Regions from separate parts of the Paenibacillus sp. FSL R7-277 genome, predicted to be linked through region 3. Evidence: riboswitches for the same ligand, from Rfam matches in the RefSeq annotation. Region 3 holds a riboswitch; each other region holds the start of a gene.

Region 1 (7,278 bases), on a different contig from region 3:
TGCTGGCTGCCTTTGCAGTTCCATTTGCCAAGTCACGTGTGAGCGCGATTCTTTTCACCGGTGGTGTGGGGTATATGGTGACGCTGCTCTTCGTTCTTTTCCGGGCACCGGATCTTGCACTCACACAGATGATTATAGAGACCGTATCGGTCATTCTGTTCCTTCTTTGTTTCCGGTATTTACCGAAGCTGAAGAAGCAGAAGGAGCCTCTGCGCTTTAAGCTGCCCAATCTGATTATTGCGGCTGGAGCTGGTATCACGATGACGTTGATTGCTCTGGCGGCTATGGGTACCAGTCCTTTTGAACCGATCTCCGAGTTTTTCTTGAAGGAAAGCTACAACCGGGCTGGCGGCAAGAATGTGGTCAACGTCATCCTGGTAGATTTCCGCGGGTTTGATACTTTGTTTGAAATCATGGTGCTTGGCATCGCCTCACTGGCCATTTATGGTCTGATTCATCTGAGAATGGAGACGGAATTGCCGCCGCTGGAGCCCGCCAAGACAGAACTATTGCCGCTGCGCAGCAATGATGTGATTCTACAGACGATCTCCAAGGGGATTGTCCTTGTCATTCTGATATTCTCCCTGTATCTGTTCTTTGCCGGGCATAATCATCCCGGGGGAGGTTTTATCGGGGCTTTGATGGCTTCTGCTGCGCTTATACTCATTGCAATCGCATTTGGAATGGATCAGGTACGTAAGGTGCTCCCTGTGAATTACCGGCTGCTTACAGCTTCCGGGCTCATGCTGGCTATTCTGACAGCGTCAGGTTCATTCCTGTTTGACGCTCCTTTTCTAAGTCACACGTTCGGCCACTTCCATCTGCCAGTACTTGGCGATACGGAGCTGGCGACTGCCGTCCTGTTTGACCTTGGTGTATTCCTGGCTGTAGTCGGCGTGACGATGACCATCATTTTATCGATCGGAGGGGAGAAGAAATGGAACTCGTAATGGCGGTAGCGGTCGGAATTCTTTTCATGATCGGTGTTTACCTGATTCTCTCCAAAAGCCTGCTGCGCATTGTGCTGGGAACCTCCTTGCTGACGCATGGAGTCCATCTGCTGCTGCTCACGATGGCCGGGCTCAAAAGGGGGGCAGCCCCTGTACTAGGCAAGGCGGATACCTATGTTGATCCGCTGCCGCAGGCGCTGATTCTAACCTCCATTGTCATCAGCTTTGGGGTCACAGCCTTCTTTTTCGTACTCGCATACCGGTCATATCAGACGCGGGGTACTGATGAAATGGACAGCATTAAGGAGGACAACGAATGAGTAATCTATTGGTGCTCCCGATTCTCATTCCGCTTGCTACGGCTGTCATCCTGATTTTTCTCAAAGAGAAGATCCGGCTTCAGCGCGTGATTAGTGCGCTCAGCGGTCTGCTTAACATTCTGATTGCGGTGCTGCTGGTTACACGTGTCCACTCCGAGGGCATACTGACCCTGCAGATGGGGGGCTGGGCTCCTCCGTATGGCATTGTCTTTGTGGGTGATATGTTTGCTGTATTGCTGGTAACGATGGCTTCGATCGTCAGTTTTGCGATTCTGTGCTACTCCTTCAGCAGTATTGGAGAGCAGCGGGAGCGGTTCTATTACTATACGTTCTTTCAGTTTTTGCTGGTCGGGGTATACGGCTCGTTTCTTACGGGGGATATTTTCAACCTGTTTGTCTTTTTTGAGGTCATGCTGATTTCTTCTTATGCGCTCATCTCACTCGGTGGGACCAAGCTTCAGCTAAGAGAAACGTCAAAATACCTGCTTATTAATATCGTATCCTCGACACTGTTCGTAGCTGCGGTAGCTTATCTCTATGCAGCGGTAGGAACGCTCAACATGGCCCACCTGTCCCAGCGTATCGCTGAAGCGGGACAAGGCGGCGTGCTTAATGTGATTGCTGTTTTGTTCTTGATTGTATTCTCCCTGAAGGCAGGACTATTCCTGTTCTTCTGGCTTCCAGGGTCCTACAGTGCACCTCCGGCGGCTGTCAGAGCGTTGTTTGGTGCCCTGCTGACCAAAGTAGGACTCTATGCAATCATCCGCACCTTCACGTTGTTGTTCGTGAACGATCCCGGCTTCACTCATGACTGGATCGCCTGGATGGCTGCTGCTACCATGATCCTGGGCAGCATGGGGGCAGTGGCTTATAGGGATATCCCGCGGATTCTGAATTATAACGTCATTATCAGCGTTGGATTTGTAGCCTTTGGGCTTGCTGCAGGGACTGCAGATTCAATGAATGGGGCAGTCTTCTATCTGCTGCACGATATGCTGGCCAAGGGACTTATGTTTATTCTGGGCGGGATGATTATATCCGCAGCCGGAACTGACCGGCTAGGCAGTATGGGCGGGATGATCAGAAAGTATCCGCTCCTCGGCTGGATGTTTTTTATTCTGGCGCTCGCCCTGGTGGGGATTCCGCCGCTTAGCGGTTTTGCCGGCAAAATTATGATCCTCCGTGGAGCGTTGTCCGAGGGGATGCTGACGCTGTCCCTCATTGGTCTGGGATCAAGCTTTCTGGTGCTGTTCTCCCTGATGAAGGTGTTCAGGCTGGCCTTCTGGGGAAATGAACCCAAGGAAGAGCAGCCTAAGGTGAGCTTGAAGGTTGCTTCGGCTGTGGCTGCCGGCCTGCTGCTGCTTGTGATTGCAATGGGGATCGGAGCGGAGTATGTGTATACTTATGTATCGCAGGCTGGCGAGGTTCTGGCTTCACCTGCGCTTTATATTGAAGCCATAATGAAGGAGTAGTGAATATGGCCTTACAATTCCTGTTTAATCTGTTGATTGCCTTTCTGTGGATGGCGATAAATAACAATGGCTCTGGCTCAAGCTTCTTAGTAGGTTATCTGCTGGGCATCGGACTTTTACTGTTATTTAGGAAATCCAGGTCCCAGCCCCGGACCTTCTATCTCATACGTATATGGGCTGTACTGAAGCTTCTGCTGATCTTTGCCCGTGAACTTACGGTCTCGAATTTCGTGGTCATTGGCCATATCATCCGTCCAAAACTGGCTATACGTCCCGGTATCTTTGCTTATGAGACTGCCTTGGCCACGCCCTGGGAGGTCACACTGCTCTCGTGCCTGATTTGTCTGACACCGGGAACCCTGACTCTTGATGTGTCGAAGGATGGCAAGACGCTGTACATTCATGCTATTGATATTAAAGATGCACAGCTGCTGGTCACGCAGATTAGAGGCACCTTCGAACGAGCGATCAGGGAGGTGACCCGTTAATGATCCCAGTTATGCTAACCGTGGCCATGATCATTCTGGCTCTGGCGATGCTGGCCTGCCTGTTCCGTCTCCTGAAAGGGCCAACCCGCTCCGACAGGGTTGCCGCACTCGATACGATCGGCATTCATGTACTCGCTATGATCACCGTCTTCAGTATGCTGCTGGATACCCAGGATTTTATAGAAGTCATTCTGGTTATCGGAATTCTGACGTTTATTGGTACTACGGCACTGGCCAGATATATTGAACGGGGAGCCGTTATAGAGGATGGAGGGAACCCCAATGACAGGTGAACTGATTAGCTCTATTCTTGTGGTAATGGGTGCAGTCTTCTGCGGCTTAAGTGCCTTCGGCTTAGTCCGGCTGCCCGATGTCTATCTGCGTTCACATGCGGCTACCAAAAGTGCAACCTTCGGGGTATTGTGTTTGCTGACAGGAGGTTTCCTGTACTTTTGGTTCAAAGACGGAACGGTTAATGTCAAGCTTCTGCTGGCGATTGTATTTGTATTCATCACTTCACCGGTAGCAGGTCACTTAAATGGCCGGGCTGCCTACCGTTCCGGAGTGCCCTTATGGAAGGGAAGCGTTCAGGATGACCTGAAGGTGCTGGGGGAAGAAAGCAAGGAAACGTCTGTAAAATAATAGTTAATCGCTGAATTCCTTATAGGAAGCGGGGGAACCAGGTTACATGGGGTGAATCTCGGGAAAAACGAGTAGGGCTACTTTCAGGCCCGAATCCGGCAGCTAACCCCGCAAGCGTTCATGAGAGGATGCACTGTATATGCCGCATATTGAAGTGAATGGAACGTCGCTGTATTATGAGATGTCGGGCAGCGGTCTGCCCATTGTTTTTATTCATGATTATTCGACCTCTCATCATCTGTTTGAGCCGCAAGCGGATTATTTCAGCAAGCGTGCCAAAGTGATCGTATTCGATTTGAGAGGGAACGGGCAATCGGGTAAAATGGATGTGGAGATCAGCCGGATCGTAGACACACAATGTGAAGATTTGAAGCTGTTATTGGACGCTTTATCTGTAGAGAAGGCTGTTATCGTAGCTTGTTCCAGTGGTGCTGTGCTCGCCCAGAAATTCGCCTACCTGTACCCTGAACGGATAATAAATATGGTATTGGTGGACAGTTATTTTCAGGAGGATTACACTGCGAGAGGCAGTAAAATGAAAGGAATCTTTGAGGTCTGCGCATGGGCGGCCCATTATCTTCCTGCCGAAATGTTCGTCCGTTCCTTGCGCATCACCTACAATAAGTGGCTCTCGGCTTATCATATTCTCAGGAAAGAGCTTGTGCATGAACGGACAACGGAATTAATTAAGCAGCGGCTGGCACTTAGACAAACGGACAGCTACGGGTTCGCATTACGGCTGCAGATTCCTGTTCTTGTTGTATCCGGGAATCAGAATGAATGGGCGCTGGAGCAGGTGAAAAGAACAGCCAGCAAGTATCCGTCTGCCCGTCTGGCGATCCTTGAGGATGCGATGTATCCGACTCATCTGTGTCAACCCCAGCTCTTCAACCGTATATTACTGGATTATCTTAGGGAACAGCATAGTTTTCAGCGGGCGGCAGCTGGCAGCTAACTTGAATTATAATGGGAGCCAATGATATGTTCTTTAACAAAATCTCATCCTTCATCACAAATCTCAGACTGACCTCATCCAGAATCATTTTACTCGGTTTTGCAGTCCCTATATTTCTTGGTACAGTGCTGCTGGTCTTGCCGATATCTTCGTCCAGCGGACTTAGTATAGGGTGGCTGGCAGCACTGTTTACTTCAACTTCAGCCGTATGTGTAACGGGACTCGTTGTACTTGATACCGGTACCGATTTTTCTCATTTTGGACAGGTCATTATCCTACTTCTGATTCAAATTGGCGGTTTGGGATTTATGACATTCAGTGTTTTGATCGCCGTGATCATGGGGAAAAAGATTGGATTAAAAGAACGTCTGCTTATCCAGCAATCATCTAATTCTGTAACAACACAAGGAGTCGTGCGGTTATCACTCAGTATCTTTCTCATTTCATTTATCGTGGAGACAACTGGAGCTATAGTGTTGGCCCTTCGATGGGCAAATGAACTAGGAACAACAAGGTCCATTTATTATGGAATATTCCATTCAGTGTCTGCCTTCAATAACGCCGGATTTGGATTATGGCCAGACAGTCTGAGCCGCTATGTGGGTGACCCGTTAGTTAATATTGTTATCTCTTTTTTGTTTATCATCGGCGGGATTGGGTTCACGGTGATTCTGGATCTGTACCGGAAAAGAAGATGGAGAGATCTTTCCTTTCATACAAAAATAGTTTTAATTACTTCTGGACTCCTTTGTATGGCAGGGTTTTTGGTGATTTTTGCGATTGAACTTTTTAACACAAAAACATTCAATACTCTCTCTTGGAGTGAAAGAACTTGGGCGGCATATTTTCAGGGTGTTGTTACCCGGACAGCCGGCTTTAATTCCATCGATATTGGAGCAATGCTCCCGGCCACACAATTTTTTATGATTTTCCTGATGTTTGTAGGGGCTTCGTCCGGATCGACTGGAGGAGGTATAAAAACAACCACATTTGCTGTACTTATGTTAAGTATCGTCGCAACGATTAAGGGGAAAAAAGATGTGCAACTGCTTAGAAAACGCATCTCCCAGGATATTATATTCAGGGCACTGGCAGTAATGACCATATCCCTGGGCGTAGTTCTAACAGCCACCTTTCTTCTATCCATTACTGAATATGCTCATCCTAAAGATTTCCTGGCGCTTCTCTTTGAAGCAACCTCCGCATTTGGAACCGTAGGAATGTCTATGGGAGTAACGCCAGAACTTTCGCCACTGGGAAAAGGCATCATCATAATTACAATGTACATCGGGAGATTAGGGCCCTTGACTTTAGCTTTAGCACTGGCACAAAAAAATGTGAAGCAAAAATATCGGTATCCGGAGGATAAGCTGCTTATCGGCTAAAGTTTACTGAGCTGCGCTAATTCTAATGATTTTCAACGTTATTGTGCTATCTTCTTTTGTTATTGGGTTGAAGATGTTTTTACCTCATAACTTAGTTATAAATAACTTGATTGCAGTTTGCAAGTATTTTATAAAATGCAGGGTCCGATTCGAAGGAAGCAGGAATTGATATTTGCTTTTGAGACTCATGGTATCTAATATATAAGTACATAATTATGTACCACGTATTTAAGAATTCTAAGAGGACAGTGCATATGTTCAACCAAGCAATTCGCTGATACAGGTGAATAAGACAGAGATACAGCCGGGGCTTCCCGGCTGTATCTCTAAGGAGGACGCGGAGTTCAATTTCCAGGGTTCGTTCGAAAAGCCGCGTGTAATAGACACAACAAGCTCTCCATACAATTTCTCAATAAATCCTGCTCATATACTCTGAGGGGGAGCAGCCCTTCACTTTGCGGAATACCCGGCTAAAGTAAAAGGGGGAGTTGAAGCCGAGCCGCTCGCTGATCTCGGAGACATTCAGATTTGTGTTGCGCATCATTCCTGCTGCTTTGTCCATGAAGAATTGGGCATTGTACATTTGGATGGTGCTCCCTGTTTTATGTTTGAAGACTTCACACAAGTAACTGTAATTCATCTCCAGAGAAGCGGAAAGCTCCTGTGAATTGAGGGTGTAGCTGTCCTTTTGTTCAAGAAATCCGATAATTCTGCTTACCGTCCGGTCCGACTTGCTCAGCGGGGACTGGTGAAGAGACTGCCTGAAGAGAGTGATGAACAGCTCCATCGTTTGCAGGCATAGCGTGATGGTGCGGAGCGGATCTGTTGTATTGTACAGTTGAACGGCGGCTTTCAGCTGCTTCTCCAGCTTCTCGGGGTGTGAGATCCTTCCGTGCTTGGGAAGTGTAATGCACTTACGGAATTCTTCTAATAATGGTTTTCCTTTTAATGGATTACCGTTCTGCTCCGCTTCTCCCTCGGAATTACAGAAGAAATGAATCCAGTACCATGAAGTGCCCGCAGGTGTGCGGGGTTCTCCCCAGTGATGCAGACCGCTTTTCAGGAA
Region 2 (7,278 bases), on a different contig from region 3:
GTGAAGGAATGGTGAAAAGTTCAATTGCCCGCGGTTGGATCAGCATGAAAGAGCAATTCTATATATTGATTCTGCTATTTATCTACCGGCTGTTCTGGGGATATTTCCTGTACAAATTCATTAAAAGCGCGGTTGTCCCCGTCCTGCTCCGCTACCCGGATGCGAATGCCGGCGGCAGCGGAATAGGCAGGCTGCTGTATTATATCGAGGGGCAGACCGCGCTGCGCACCGACCCCGCCGTCCAGCACTGGCTGTGGATGCTGCTTGCGCTGACAGTGCTAAGGCTGCTGGTGACTCCCTTTATCCGTGCAGGGCTGCTGCACGAGCTTCACCAGGAGCGCGACGGAGCGCGGGGACTGTTCTTTTTTCCCGGAATGAGAAAATATGGGCTGCCGGTGCTGGTGTTCAGCCTCATCGAATGGGCGCTAACCCTCCTGCCGCTCTATTGGCTGCTTCCGCGTATGTACCGTCATCTGCTCAGCGGCGTTCTCGATGTCCAGCTTCTGCTGAAGCTGGTGCCTTATGTGCTGGGCTGGCTGCTCTATCTCTTCCTTGTCCGCAAGCTTCTGCTCTATATGCAATTCGGCTATACCGCCGGTACCGGCATGTTCTCCTCACTGCTGATCTGCCTGAAGATGCTGATGCCTTCGATCGGTATATCCATCGTTCTGGGGGCGGGAAGCCTGGCCGTAATTCTGCTCTGCAGCGCCTCTGCTCTGTTCTATCCCGGATTGCCGGCCCTTATGCTCCGCCAGGCAGCTCCGCTGCCCTCCACGCTGTTCGATATGTGGGGAATCGCTGCCCAGTACCACCTTTGGTCCAGTAAATCATTTCCACAATAATAAGCTGCTGAAGCGGCATACTAAAGAGAGTCACAGCCCCTTATCAGGGAGCAGGACTCTTTTTTGCTTGAACAGAGGACAAAAGCATTTGCAAAAGGGGAAATCCTCTGATACAATGATGGCTGTACCAGTAGTAACAAAGTTGTAATCTTTCAAGCAAAATATTCCGTAACTCTTGCAATTTAAGCAATACCGATAAGTCACTGTTCTGGTGCATAAAACGCCGAATTCCCTGCACCGGGAAGTGGGGGAACCATATTTTGGGTGAATTGATCTCGCTTTAGAGGGGTCATAGGGGAACCTTCTACCGAATCCTTAAGCTAACCTCGCAGGCCCTGGAAGGAGTACATCTTTTGATTAGTCAGAATTTCAAGAAAAAATGCACCGCAGCAGCGCTGGGTCTTGTGATGGTATTCACACTCGGAGCGGGCAGTGCCTTCGCAGATTCCAAAATGGATACTGTGATTTCAAAAACCATTGGAACGTCGTATAAAACCGGGGGTACAACCACCAGCGGCTTCGACTGTTCCGGATTTACCAAGTATGTGTTCAAGAATGTCGGGCTTACCTTGCCCCGTACCTCCAAAGCACAGTTCAAAGTTGGAACAAGTGTATCCAAGAGCAATCTGCGTTCCGGTGATCTCGTGTTCTTCAATACCCTGGGTAACGGAGTGTCCCATGTCGGTATTTATGTTGGAAACGGGAAGTTCGCACAGTCCTCAAGTTCACGTGGTGTAACCATCAGTTCGATGAGCCAGTCCTACTGGGCCAACCGCTACGTTGGCGCCAAACGAGTAATGAGCACAACAGCCTACCAAGCTGTCGCTTACGATTGACCCCTTGAAGCATACCCCGAATATTTCAGCCTCTAACAACTAAATGTAACTTATACGAGCCCGGGATGATTATTGCCGTAATCATTTCCGGGTTTTTCCTTTTCCTTATTCTACCTTTTACACCGAATTCGCAGCCTTGAAACAGCATTTTTTTGCAAAAACAAAGAAATAATCATATAAATTAACCCCTGCGCATAGATATGAGTCTTTGGAAAGGGCTATAACTCTAAAAAACAGCAAAAAAGATGCATTAATATGTTATAAGTGATTGCCAAGTGCCGAAGTCTTTGTTACAATTATCGCAGTGAGTTTTTAGTAACATTTTTGTAATTATTGAATCGCTTTTAACAAAGGTTTTGTCATGTATTGAATGAACCGCTAATCCTAATCAACAGTCGTGCCGAGTTCCCTAATGAATTAGGGAAACGGGGGAACCACTTTGGGTGAATTGACCTCCTATTCTAAGAGGGGTCATAGGGGACCTTCAACCGAACCCTTAAGCTAACCTCGTAGGCATTGGAAGGGGTATTTACTTTTGAAGAAGAAGCTAGCAGCCGCAGTACTAAGCTTGTCCATTATCTTCACCATCGGAGCAGGAAGCGCTTTCGCGGATTCCAAAATGGATAAAGTGATCGACAAAGCCATCGGAACCAAATACGTGTCCGGCGGTACATCAACTAACGGGTTTGATTGCTCCGGATTTACAATGTATGTTTTTGATAAGATCGGCATTAACCTGCCCCATCAATCCGGCTCCCAGTATCAGATGGGCACTGCCGTGTCCCGTGACGAGATGAGACCAGGCGACCTTGTATTCTTCAATACAAGCGGTAAGGGCATATCCCATGTAGGTATTTATGTTGGTGACGGCGAATTCGCCCATGCCTCTTCCTCACGTGGTGTAACCATCAGTTCGCTGAGTGACAGCTATTACGTCAACCGCTACGTTGGCGCCAAGCGAATCATGAGTACAGATGCCTACAAGACTGTAGCTTCGGATTCCCAAGACAACGATGATGTACAATAATCCTTTGTAACCTAACGCTCTTTTCCGAGATTTTTGCCGAAATCTTGGAGAAGGGCTTTTTTTGTCTATAAAATTACTTACCCCTCTCTATATTTGTAAAACACTGATTCTGCGCTTTCGGAAAATATATTTTGGCGTTTGTCAAGTTCCTGCATTTCCGCAAGGAAATTGCGTCGAAACTCGCTGTTTTTGTATATAATTATATTGAATTTATTTCCCCTGGAAGGAGGCCTCGCCTAATGATTAGCTCCCCGCTAACCTTTTACGTGGTGCCTATGGAGCCGCAGCATGCCGCTGAGATCTGTGAGTGGAGCTACAAGCCGCCGTATAATATTTACGGCTGGATGTCCTGGGAGCAGATGCAGGCGCTGGGCGTGGAGTTCGGAGACCCGCAGCTGCGAAGTAGGCAATATGTATCGGTTGTGAATGGAGAGGGGGATCTGTGCGGCTTCGCCCAGCTCTTTCCGATGGAGGGGGTAGTCCGGCTTGGTGTCGGAATGCGGCCCGAGCTGTGCGGCCATGGAATGGGGCATCTGTTCATGAAGGCTATTGTGCAGGCAGCACGGTCGCGTTACCCGGAATGTGAGATCGACCTGGAGGTGCTGACCTGGAACCAGCGCGCCATCCGCGCCTACCAGAAATGCGGGTTCACCATAACGGATACCTATGAACGCCGCACTCCGACCGGTAATAAGCCTTTTTATTGCATGGTCTATGAGGAATAGCACCGGAGACAAGAGAGTTTTGCAAAAAATGGATCATTTGTGTTCATTTTTTTGACACACATACTATGATAACGCTTCACCATCCGCTATAATGGAGACAGCAGCTTACATGGAGGGACGGATGCAGATGCAGAAATGGATCATGAGCGGTTTGTTTTTTGCCGCCTGTGCCTTTGCAGTAATCTTAATGTTTACCCTACCCGGTAAATCCGAGGTGGCGGAGCAGAACAAGCCGACCATGCCGGAGGTTGTGCTGGACGCTGCGGGCGCAGAAGCCACAGTGAAGGCCAATTGTATCTCCTGCCACGGAGACCAGCTTCAGGGCGGGGCGGGACCCAGCCTGCAGCAGGAAGGCGCTTCGCATGACGCAGCTCAGATCTTCAGCATAGTCACCAAGGGCCGCGGACAGATGCCTCCCTTCAAAGACAGGCTGGCCCCTGAAGAGATTGCGAATGTAGCCCTATGGCTGGCCGAGAAGAAATAATCCGCAACCTGTACTCACACCATGCTCCTCATTTTAAATGTATAATGCCCGTGACGAGGATAACGAACGATCCTTGCACGGGCATTTCTATTAATTAGATATTCCTGTTGTCTCCATAGGGGCCTTGTCCTCTAGCGGGTCTTCTCGAATGCCTCATTAAATTCATGCGCCTGGCGGAGATCAAGCTTCTCCACATCTGCAGCCAGCCGCAGAACAACCGTCTTGTAATCAATGGTGATATGCGGGTGATGGTCAAAGGCCTCCGAAATTGTCGCTACCTCATCCACAAAGGCAATTCCCTTCATATATTCACTGAACATATATTTGCGCACCAGCCTATCCCTCTCCAGCTTCCAGCCCTCAAGCTTGCCGATCTGCTCCTGCAGTTGTTCCTCAGTTAATTGCAATTCGTTTCCTCCCTTGCTAAGTTAACGGTTCCTTCAGCCTGCTCTTCTCCTTCAAATAAAACATCCCTCAGCTTCTGAAAGTCCAAGGGATGTGCCAGGCCAAAGATTTTTGATTAAATGTATTCTGACATCCCGGCAATTAGTACTCCACTTCCAATTTTAACATGGCCGGATGCCCGGGACAAACCCGCTGCCGCATTTTTCCCCTGCTTTATACAAGAACGACCGAAGCCAGATCCTCATCGCCCAGCAGAATATTAATGCGGTGTGTTTCTTTATCGTACATCACAACTCCGCTGCCCACCTGAATGACCGGCTCGTTGCCCAGCGCGTAGAACAGGTCTTCCGCAAGCGCCTCCCAGACCTCCTGCCTCGATTCCTCCGGCAGATTCGTCCACTCTTCAGGCTCCATTTCAAAAAAAATGTACCCGTCTGCAATCCGTCCAACGGCTCCTGTCAGTTCAACCAGAATTTCACCGTAATCCCTGCCATGCTTAACTCCCACATCAATCACTCCGTTTTCTTCGCTGATGAATAATAACCTACCTTATCTATTATAGCCGAAAAAATCACTTCACAAAAAAGGGAATGATGTCGATAAAGAAGAATATACGTGATTTGGTTACGAACAGAGTGTTCTCCCGCGGTTCAAGGACGAATTACGCGGTTAGTCGATCACTTCTTAATTCTCATGGACGAGGTGCATAAATGGAAATCTCAACAATTCTAGGCCTGGTGTTTGGTCTGATCGCAGTAATCTGGGGGATGATACTCAAGCATGCTCCACTTGCAAGCTTGAACAACCCCGCTGCCTATGTCATTATTTTTCTTGGCACGGCTGCCTCCATCTTCATGGCCTTTCCGATGTCGGAAGTCAAGAATTTCCCTAAGCTGTTGAAGATCCTGTTTACAAAGAAAAAGATGGTCGGTAAGCCCGAACTGATTACCATGTTCATGGAATGGGCATCCATTACCCGCCGCGAAGGGCTGCTGGCTCTGGAGTCCAATGTCGATGAAATTGAAGATAACTTCCTCCGAAACGGCATGCGGATGATTATTGACGGCAATGATCAGGAGTTCGTCCGTGATGTATTAATGGAAGATATTCATGCCACTGAAGACAGACATAAAGCCGGAGCCTTGATCTTCTCCCAGGCCGGGATGTATGCCCCTACACTAGGGGTACTCGGGGCTGTTATCGGGCTGATTGCCGCCTTGGGTGATATGAGTAATATGGACGTCCTGGCCCACGCGATTGCCGGTGCCTTCATTGCAACCCTGCTCGGGATATTCACCGGTTATGTCATGTGGCACCCTATGGCCAACAAGCTGAAGCGGATATCCAAACGCGAGATTGAAGTCCGCCTGATGATGGTGGAGGGTCTGCTCTCCATCCAGTCCGGGGTGTCTACCATAGCTATTAACCAGAAGCTGTCCGTCTTCCTGACTCCGTCCGAGCGTGCCAAGCTGAGCGAGAAGGAGGGGGCTTCCAGTGAGCAAAAAGACTAGGCATGAGGAACATGAAGAGCATGCCGATGAATCCTGGCTGCTTCCCTATTCCGATCTGATGACCTTGCTGGTTGCTCTGTTCCTTGTTATGTACGCCATGAGCGCTACGGACGCCGTGAAGTTCCAGCAAATGGCTGAAGCCTTCAATTCAGCGCTCAGCGGCGGCGGCGGCGTCCTGGAGTACCGGTCGGATTCTCCGACCAGCACCCAGCTGGACCAGGGCAAGCAGGATAAAATGAACAATGTGATTGCCAAGAACACCGGCACCTCCGATCTGTCCAAGCTCCGTGCCAAGGAGCAGGAGGATCTGGAGAAGCTGAAGAAGCAGTTCGACCAGTACATCAAGAACAACGGAATGACCGATTTGCTTAGCACCAAGCTGAATCAGTCCCAGCTGATGATCACGATTAGCGACAATGCCCTCTTCGCTTCGGGACAGGCTGTAGTGAAAGATGAATCCCGCCAGTTGGCTAAGTCGATCTCAACTATGCTGCAGCAATTCCCTGATTATGAAGTATTGGTGCAGGGGCATACCGATAATGTTCCGATCTCCAACAGCACGTACTCCTCGAACTGGGATCTTAGTGTAGATCGTGCCCTTGAGTTCATGAAGATTCTGCTGCTGAATCCCAACCTGGACCCGACGAAGTTCAGCCCGACCGGCTCTGGCGAATATCATCCCATCGCTAGCAATGCTACGGCTGCCGGGCGGGCCAAGAACCGCCGGGTAGAAGTATCCATCCTGCGTAAATATAAGGACGCTGCTGCGGAGACAACGGATGTCTCTAATGTAACAGCTCCCTGATAGTAAGGAAACAAATAAGAGCTGCTTCGAACGGCCCTACCAGGGTCTATCGGAGCAGCTCTTATTATAGGTATGGGCATTATAATCTTATTGCAGCTGATAGTTCAACATAGCCCCCAGCTCTTGCTTCTCTTCCTGGGACAGCTCCCGCCATTCTCCAGTCTTCAGTGCGCCAAGGCGGATATTCATTACCCGGATGCGCTGCAGCCGCCGGACTTCATAACCGAAGGCACTGCACATGCGGCGGATTTGACGGTTCTTGCCCTCAGTCAGCACGATACGGAATACCCGCTCACTAATACGCGTAATTTCACAGGGAAGTGTCTTACTGCCCAGAATTTTCACGCCGGTGGACATACCGGTCAGAAAAGAAGGCGTGACGGGTCGATCTACAGTGACCACATATTCCTTCTCATGCTTGCCTTCTGCGCGTAAAATTTTGTTAACAATGTCACCGTCATTGGTCAGCAGAATCAATCCCTCTGAATCCTTGTCGAGCCGCCCGATCGGGAAAATCCGCTCCTCATGCCCTATGAAATCGACAATATTGCCTTGAATATGTGCTTCTGTAGTAGAGGTAATGCCAACCGGCTTATAAAGCGCGATATACACGATCCTGCTGCCCGTCTGAAGCGGCTGTCCG
Region 3 (7,278 bases):
TTAGCCATTACCTGACGACCACCTCTTTCCTTGTCCATTATACAACTTCCATAACCACTTGTCAAATTAAATAAATAATTATAGATGATGAGAAAAAAGTTGTCAACGGAATTTTTTTAGACGGGGAAATTCCTGACTTAAGCACCTTGTTATCAGTAATGATGACCGGCTGCTCCCTGACCCATCTTGTGTCATAAGCGGCTTCCGTGGCAGCAAAATAGGATAAGCACGAATGCTTACCCTATCCCTTCCGCCTGTTCAGTTATCACTTACCCGGTTATAGCACCGAAGGCGCTACCTTCAGCGTAGCCAGATTCTGCAGCTGAGGCATTCCGATCCGGAAGCTGCCCCGCGTCTCTATTCCGCCCATCCCCTGATTGCCGCTGATCGTATGGCTCAGTACATCGCTTAAGTTCACCGTATCCCGGATAGAGGTAAAAGAGGCCTTGGCCGCGATATACACCGGGTCCAGGGCATGAATGAGTATTCTGCCCGGGGAGCTGGCGAAATTGGCGCCATTGCCTAGGAGAGCCTCGAAGTGCGACTGGCAGGCTCCGGCTACGATCGTCAAAGCATCGAAATTCCGCTCATATTCACGGGCCACCCGGATGGCTGCCACAAAATTCTGTGAATTCTTATAGCTGCTCAGACTGTACAGATCATAATTCTGCTGTTGCTTAAGTACTCCATCATGGCCGGTAATCACTACGATATCGGGACGCACACGGGGCAGCAGACGGTACAGCGTCTCCGCCATTTTGGATTCGTTGACATGATGTCCCTCCGCCGGTATGCGCAGCTGCTCGTAGAGGCTCAGGCTCTTCTTCAGATAGAGTGCATCACCATCCAAATGCAGGACCTTACCCGGCACTTCAAAATAAGCCGCTTCCTTCGGAGATGGGCCCCAGGTTCCCGTGGACCCCGACACGCTCTCTCCGCTTCGCTGGCTCTGCACCTGCCGGTCTTTACGCAACCAGGTTAGAGATTCTGTTGCCTTGATCTGTGCACGCGCTCCCCGCTCGGTAACCCGTGTAGGAGGCACCTGAACCAGATCCTCCAGCGGGGAATCCGCCAGCAGACGGAACTCCGTGCCTTTAATGACTGCTCTATTCTGCAATATATTGTCTACCCGGAAGGTCACATCGCCGCCATAGGATTTACGAATGACCAAGTCTCCTAGATTCATTACAACACCACCTCTACCCCATGTTATGGGCAAAGGCCCCGGTTGGTTCATCCGCCGGGAGGGTTTTCTGTATTCTATGCGATGCCTGCAGCCAGAAGAACCGCACTGAGCCGCGCATACTCTTCAATGCTAAGCGTCTCTCCGCGCCGCGAGGGTTCAATGCCGGCTTCGGATAGCAGCACCTCCAGTCGCTCCCGCCCTTCTTCCGGGAAGAAGCGGGCCTTAAGATTATTGGCAATCGTCTTGCGCCGCTGGGTAAAGGACGCCTGAACCACACCAAAGAAATGCTTCTCGTCGGCTACCTCCACCGGAGGACGTTCTCTGACCTTCAGCCGGATCACAGCCGATTCCACGTTAGGCTGCGGGATGAACACCGTACGCGGCACCATACAGACCAGCTCAGGCTCGCTGTAATACTGGACGGCAATACTCAGGCTGCCGTACTCCTTGCCGCCCGGAGACGCCGCCATACGCTCGGCAACCTCCTTCTGGATCATGACCACGATATTATCCAGCGGCAGCTTCTCCTCCAGCAGCTTCATGAGGATGGGTGTAGTCACATAATACGGCAGGTTAGCTACGACACTAACCCGGTCCCTCCCCGTGAAATCCTCAGCGAACAGCTCCTGCAGATTCACCTTCAGCACATCGTCATTACGGATCTTTACATGGGGATAAGGCGACAGGACATCCCTAAGAATCGGGATCAGCCTGCGGTCAATCTCTACCGCAGTGACGGCCCCGGCCGTCAACGCCAGCCGTTCCGTCAGTGCTCCGATCCCCGGCCCAATCTCAAGCGCACCGGCTGTGCTGTCCAGACCGGCGGCATCCACGATTTTGTCCAGAATATTCTGATCGATCAGAAAGTTCTGGCCCAGGCTTTTTTTGAAGGAGAATCCGTAACGCTGAATTATCGCTTTGGTTCTTGTTGGGGACGAGATATTCTCGATACCGCTCATGAAGTAATGCCTCCCTGATCAATTTGGGCGAGGGCCTGCGCGAATTCTTCGCGGGTAATGCCGAACATCGCCAGACGTTTGTACAGCTGCTTGCCATTGCAATAACCGATACCGAGCAGATTGCCAAGCTGCATTCTGCGCTCAGCCGCCCGGGGATGTACCATCAGCCCTGCGGCCATAAGCTCATCCAGCCCAATGATGGGCGGCGCCCCCTCGAAGGAGGTATGTACATGCTCCAGCGCATGGCGGATAGCCTCAGGCGAAGCATTCTCTATTCCGATATCTCCTTTGCGGGTTGCATCCTTCTCCGGGATAAAGGCATGCTTGCAGCCCGGCACCTTGGCCGCGACGATTTTGCGGATTCGCTCTCCGGCATGATCCGGGTCGGTAAGAATGATTACACCCCGGCGCTCCATGGCCAGCTTGATCTTGGCAATGACCCTGTTATCCACTGCCGAACCCCCGGTTTCAATCGTATCGGCCTCAACCGCCCGCTTAACGGCAACGGTATCACTTTTCCCTTCAACCACAATTAGCTCTTTAATCATAAATATTTTAACTCCTTACTCCAGAACGCAAAAAGAAGAGGATTCGCTCCCCTTCTTTTTGGCTAAAGAATGTATAAGTGATGAGCGGCAGCTCTCTAAAATTTCGTAAGTGCTTCCCTCACTATATCGTATTAACCGCTAATTTGCAAAAGACTTTACGTTTAGTTCAGCTCCGGCTTCACAGGTCCGATCACATAGAGTGTGCGCGACTTGCGGCCGAAATTACGGGCATGGCTCAGTGAATCGTAATAGACATCCACCTTGTTGCCTTTGATGGCACCGCCGGTATCCTCTGCTCGGCGAAACCCTAATCCTTCAATGTACACCCACCAGCCAATTGGTATAACACTAGGATCAACAGCTATAGTGCGGCCTTCCGTTACGCGTGTGCCGGAGGCAGTACGTGTTCCAATACCCGGTTCCTGCGACGAATACGCAGTCATGGATACGTTTTTGATCATTCTTTTGTACTCGAAATCCACACCAGCCTTACTGGTAACATTGCTGGCCTTTGCGCTGGCTTTAGATGACTTGGAGGTTGTTACAGGTTTGGAGACCTTGGCAGTAACTACGACGGGCTTAGGAAGCGGCTTGGTTCCAATGGCAATGACTTTGTCCTTGGTAACCGTCTGTACTTCCTTGCCGATCATGCGCATGGATGCCAGCTCGCCATCTTGATAGATCTTCTCGATGTGCTGGATCATTACGCCAGGCTTACCTGCCTGTGCCACTCTTACGGTTCCCTTGGTCAATGAGGGGTCTGCTGTCTTAATGACCCGGAAAGGCAAATTAGTTGTCCGTTGAACCACATGCTTGTTAATCCGGACAATTTTGATTTCCATGTCTGCAGATACTGCGGTTTCTAGCGAAGGGTAAATCTTGTCTAAGCCTTCCAGGCTGTAGCCCAGCTTGTCGATGGCCTGACCAATGGTATCCTCGGTCGTAAATAACGTCTCGGTCTTTCCGTCAACGGTAAGAGCGAACTTCTGCGCAGTGTTAATCACGATACGGTCGCCGTCTTTTATTTCATCACTAAGGCCAATAGATAATTCATCATGCGCCTGCAGCGAAATCTGTTCCTTAGCCAGCACATCACTGAACAGCGTTTCCCGCGTCTCCAGTGTCTGTACCTGTCCGTCTATTACTAGGGTAATTTCTTTTTTGCTCTGACCGTGTACGTACAGCAGTATTAACAGTGCGATAACAATCGATGCCACACCGGCAAGTAAAACTACGCGGGGATTCACTTGCTTCAACCGTAATGCGAAAGACCTGCTGGATGATTGCGAATCATGGGATACTTCTGGTTGGAATACGCCCACTCTTTCCATCCTCCTTACATAGCCCCGTCGTCCAAGTTATATCAAGGTGACTGTATCACTTCTGACGAAACTAGGTTTGAGTTTGCAACAGGATACGCCCGCACTTGCTTCAGCGTTTCCTGCTCATGGATCGCCTGCTCGGCATAGTTACTCCGGAGATCTGTTATATAACAGTATGCCGGGAGCATTCTCATTATTCAAAACAAAAGAAGCCTAAAAAGAGCTCATAGAGGACTCTTTCGTGGCTTCCCGGTGTCGAATACGTCGGAATGCTTATACACGAGGTTTCCTCTCTTACTTGCGCTTACGGGGTTAGCTGTCGGGTTCGGACATAAGAGAGACGCCCTATCTCAGGTCACCCGCTCACGGCGGTTGCCCTCAAATTCACCCCAAGACCACGTAAAGAAATCAAATAATGCCTGCGGCAATTCTGTGCCAGTACTTTTGTACGTTCATGCGGCAGCGCATTATTGGTTCCCCCATTCTCCGTTGCGGAGACTCAGCGAGACGATCCATGAAATTAGTGACTGTCACAGTTACAACAGCTCACTGCACTGAAAAGATGATATCCTGTTTTGATACATGTTGTAAAGGACGATTCAACCACGTTTACGTAAAAAAATGATTAAAATATTGTAATAATCGGCCGTTTTTCCGTCATAAAAGTTTAATATATCCGCTATACTTCATTTTTCACCGCTTTTACTCCTGTTTTCAGAGTATCCCAAATCGTTCCAGTGCGTTCGCATACGTAATTTCCGCCAATTCCTGTAATTCAATCCCTTTTATTGCCGCGGCCGCCTCCGCTACCAGCCTCACATGAGCAGTCTCATTTCGCTTGCCCCGGAAGGGGTGCGGAGTCAGATATGGGGAGTCGGTTTCGATCAGCAGCCGGTCCAGCGGAGTCTGGGCAAGCACCTCTTTGGGCACCCGGGCATTCTTGAACGTAATCGGTCCTCCAAAAGAAAGATGGAAGCCCAAATCAAGACACATCTTGGCACTTTCCCAGCTCCCGGAGAAGGAGTGCATTACGCCGCCAACCTCGCCCGCCTTCTCCTCACGGAGTATGCGGATTACATCTTCATGAGCATCGCGGTTATGAATAGAGATTGGCATCTTCAGCTCACGGGCCAGCCCGATCTGCTTGCGGAATACTTCATGCTGCACATCCTTAGGAGAGGTATCCCAGTAGTAATCCAGCCCAATCTCGCCGATGGCAACCACCTTGGGATGAGCGCATAAGGAGGCGATCCATTCGAGGTCCCCGTCCTTCATCGTGATGGCATCCTGGGGATGCCAGCCAACGGCTGCATAAATATAATCATATTTCTCGGCAAGCTGCATGGTGGTCGGTATCGTATCCCGGTTAAAGCCAATATTGATCATCTTGCTGACGCCGGCTTCCAGCGCCCTGGCAATGACCTCTTCGCGGTCTTCGTCGAATTGTGGAGCATCCAGATGGGTATGGGTGTCGAATAACTGCATTACATTACATCCTTTCGGCCTGTTGTTGTATCTATAATTCCAAGCTTGATCTGATTATTTGGCAAAAATCTCTGCGATGGACGGCGGCAGCTGTGGAAGGGCTTTCTGCAGTCTGTCCTGCGGAAAATACAGATGGTATCTGCCGCGGTGAATACCACTGATAGAGCGAACAATATCCGAGACCTCGGAGATTTCCCTCAGCCGGTCATGCTTGTCTAGAAGCAGGATCTGCTTGCTGTCAAAGCCATCTCCCGGACGGAACACATCATAGGGAAGATCGGTGGGATAATCAATTTCCAGATCATAATCGGGCCGGAGTCCCGCACCGGCGAAGCTGCGGCGAATTTCGTCAATCGTGTCAGAATCCAAATGCTCCATCTCCACATATTTATACAGTTTACGATGGATAAACCGGCTGCACAAGTCGCTCAGAATGTCATCCTCCTCCAGCGTCCACTGCATGAAGGCAGTCTGCATCAAGGCTTCATCCAGCAGCAGGTACTGCCCTACCGTTACCTCTCCGCTGAACAGATCACTTAAGGGCTCGATCTTGAAGCGGAAGGCATGCTGCTGCTGCACCAGCTCCTTGGCCCGGCGGAGAATCTGCCTGAGAATAATCTCAGAGCTGCGGGTTACCGGGTGGAAATAGACCTGCCAGTACATCTGGTACCGTGACATCAGGTAATCCTCAATCGCATGCATCCCCGATTCCTTCACAACCACCCGGCCGTCATAAGGGCGCAGCATCCGCAGAATGCGGTCGATGTCGATGGTTCCATAATTCACCCCAGTATAATATGCATCCCGGAGCAGATAATCCATCCGGTCAGCATCCAGCGGTCCCGACACCAAATTGACAACAATTTCATGCTCATAGGTTTTGGAGATGACCGAGGCTACTTTACGGGGGAAATCTTCAGCCACATCACGCAGAATAGCCGTAATCTCTGTATCCTCCAGAATGATACGGCAGGTCCAGTCTTCATGATCCATTTCGAAAGCTTCTTCTATAGAATGGGAGAATGGGCCATGCCCCAAATCATGCAGCAGTGCCGCACACAGGGTAAGCAGTCTCTCCTCCGGCATCCAGTCCTTATAGCCGCTCCGTTCAAACTGGGAAATAATCCTCCGCGTAATCTCATATACCCCCAGAGAATGGGAGAACCGGCTGTGTTCCGCCCCGTGAAAGGTCAAATAGGAGGTACCCAGCTGCCGGATGCGCCGCAGACGCTGGAATTCCATAGTATTAATCAATCTCCAGATAATAGTGTCCTGTACGTGGATGTAGTTGTGAACCGGGTCCTTAAATACCTTCTCTTCTGACAGCGGTTGCTTCATGAAATCATCTCCTTTTCTTGTTTTATATAATATATTGTCGCTCTTTGTCGAATATTAGCGATTCATATACTGCCAAATCGACAAACATCTTCATAAGCTTTTTAAGAGTGATTTGCCCGATCAAACGCGGAATAAATGTGGTCTCAAAAGATTTCTTAAAATTAGCCTGAAAAAAGGTTGACTGTTTTGGGAATGGTTGGTATTATAAATATCATAAAACAGTGAAGAATGTCGAATAATGACGCTTTTGAACATTGAGAGGAGCAACGATTGTAATGATGAAATCAACAGGAATTGTACGTAAGGTAGATGAGCTTGGACGGGTCGTTATTCCAATTGAATTGCGTCGCACCCTAGGCATTGGAGAAAAAGATGCGCTCGAAATTTACGTGGACGGTGAGCGGATCATGCTTAAGAAATACGAGCCTGCTTGCATTTTC

Evidence for each region. Region 3 has a riboswitch for cyclic di-AMP ahead of C173_RS08260 (3D domain-containing protein). Riboswitches for the same ligand answer to the same signal wherever they lie in the genome.
Region 1: it holds a riboswitch for cyclic di-AMP, as region 3 does, so the genes downstream of both, C173_RS32845 (alpha/beta fold hydrolase) here and C173_RS08260 (3D domain-containing protein) in region 3, are expected to answer to the same signal.
Region 2: it holds a riboswitch for cyclic di-AMP, as region 3 does, so the genes downstream of both, C173_RS09835 (C40 family peptidase) here and C173_RS08260 (3D domain-containing protein) in region 3, are expected to answer to the same signal.

What each region holds. Positions count from the first base shown of each region.
Region 1 is NZ_ASPX01000033.1:152,479-159,756, reverse strand. Features, by position in the region: gene C173_RS12010 (Na+/H+ antiporter subunit A) at 1-950, shown strand, start outside; gene C173_RS12005 (Na(+)/H(+) antiporter subunit C) at 938-1,270, shown strand; gene C173_RS12000 (Na+/H+ antiporter subunit D) at 1,267-2,742, shown strand; gene C173_RS11995 (Na+/H+ antiporter subunit E) at 2,748-3,230, shown strand; gene C173_RS11990 (Na(+)/H(+) antiporter subunit F1) at 3,230-3,523, shown strand; gene mnhG (monovalent cation/H(+) antiporter subunit G) at 3,513-3,872, shown strand; cyclic di-AMP (ydaO/yuaA leader) riboswitch at 3,871-4,004, shown strand; gene C173_RS32845 (alpha/beta fold hydrolase) at 4,012-4,827, shown strand; gene C173_RS11975 (TrkH family potassium uptake protein) at 4,839-6,212, shown strand; gene C173_RS11970 (AraC family transcriptional regulator) at 6,622-7,278, opposite strand, start outside.
Region 2 is NZ_ASPX01000024.1:12,475-19,752, reverse strand. Features, by position in the region: gene C173_RS09845 (hypothetical protein) at 9-842, shown strand; cyclic di-AMP (ydaO/yuaA leader) riboswitch at 1,054-1,192, shown strand; gene C173_RS09840 (C40 family peptidase) at 1,250-1,678, shown strand; cyclic di-AMP (ydaO/yuaA leader) riboswitch at 2,067-2,209, shown strand; gene C173_RS09835 (C40 family peptidase) at 2,214-2,705, shown strand; gene C173_RS09830 (GNAT family N-acetyltransferase) at 2,945-3,430, shown strand; gene C173_RS09825 (c-type cytochrome) at 3,558-3,914, shown strand; gene C173_RS09820 (4a-hydroxytetrahydrobiopterin dehydratase) at 4,046-4,321, opposite strand; gene C173_RS09815 (hypothetical protein) at 4,533-4,826, opposite strand; gene motA (flagellar motor stator protein MotA) at 5,030-5,830, shown strand; gene motB (flagellar motor protein MotB) at 5,814-6,635, shown strand; gene C173_RS09800 (pseudouridine synthase) at 6,723-7,278, opposite strand, start outside.
Region 3 is NZ_ASPX01000020.1:44,966-52,243, forward strand. Features, by position in the region: gene veg (biofilm formation stimulator Veg) at 1-8, opposite strand, end outside; gene yabG (sporulation peptidase YabG) at 278-1,186, opposite strand; gene rsmA (16S rRNA (adenine(1518)-N(6)/adenine(1519)-N(6))-dimethyltransferase RsmA) at 1,261-2,145, opposite strand; gene rnmV (ribonuclease M5) at 2,142-2,693, opposite strand; gene C173_RS08260 (3D domain-containing protein) at 2,855-4,015, opposite strand; cyclic di-AMP (ydaO/yuaA leader) riboswitch at 4,302-4,530, opposite strand; gene C173_RS08265 (TatD family hydrolase) at 4,730-5,500, opposite strand; gene C173_RS08270 (HD domain-containing protein) at 5,555-6,838, opposite strand; gene C173_RS08275 (AbrB/MazE/SpoVT family DNA-binding domain-containing protein) at 7,114-7,278, shown strand, end outside.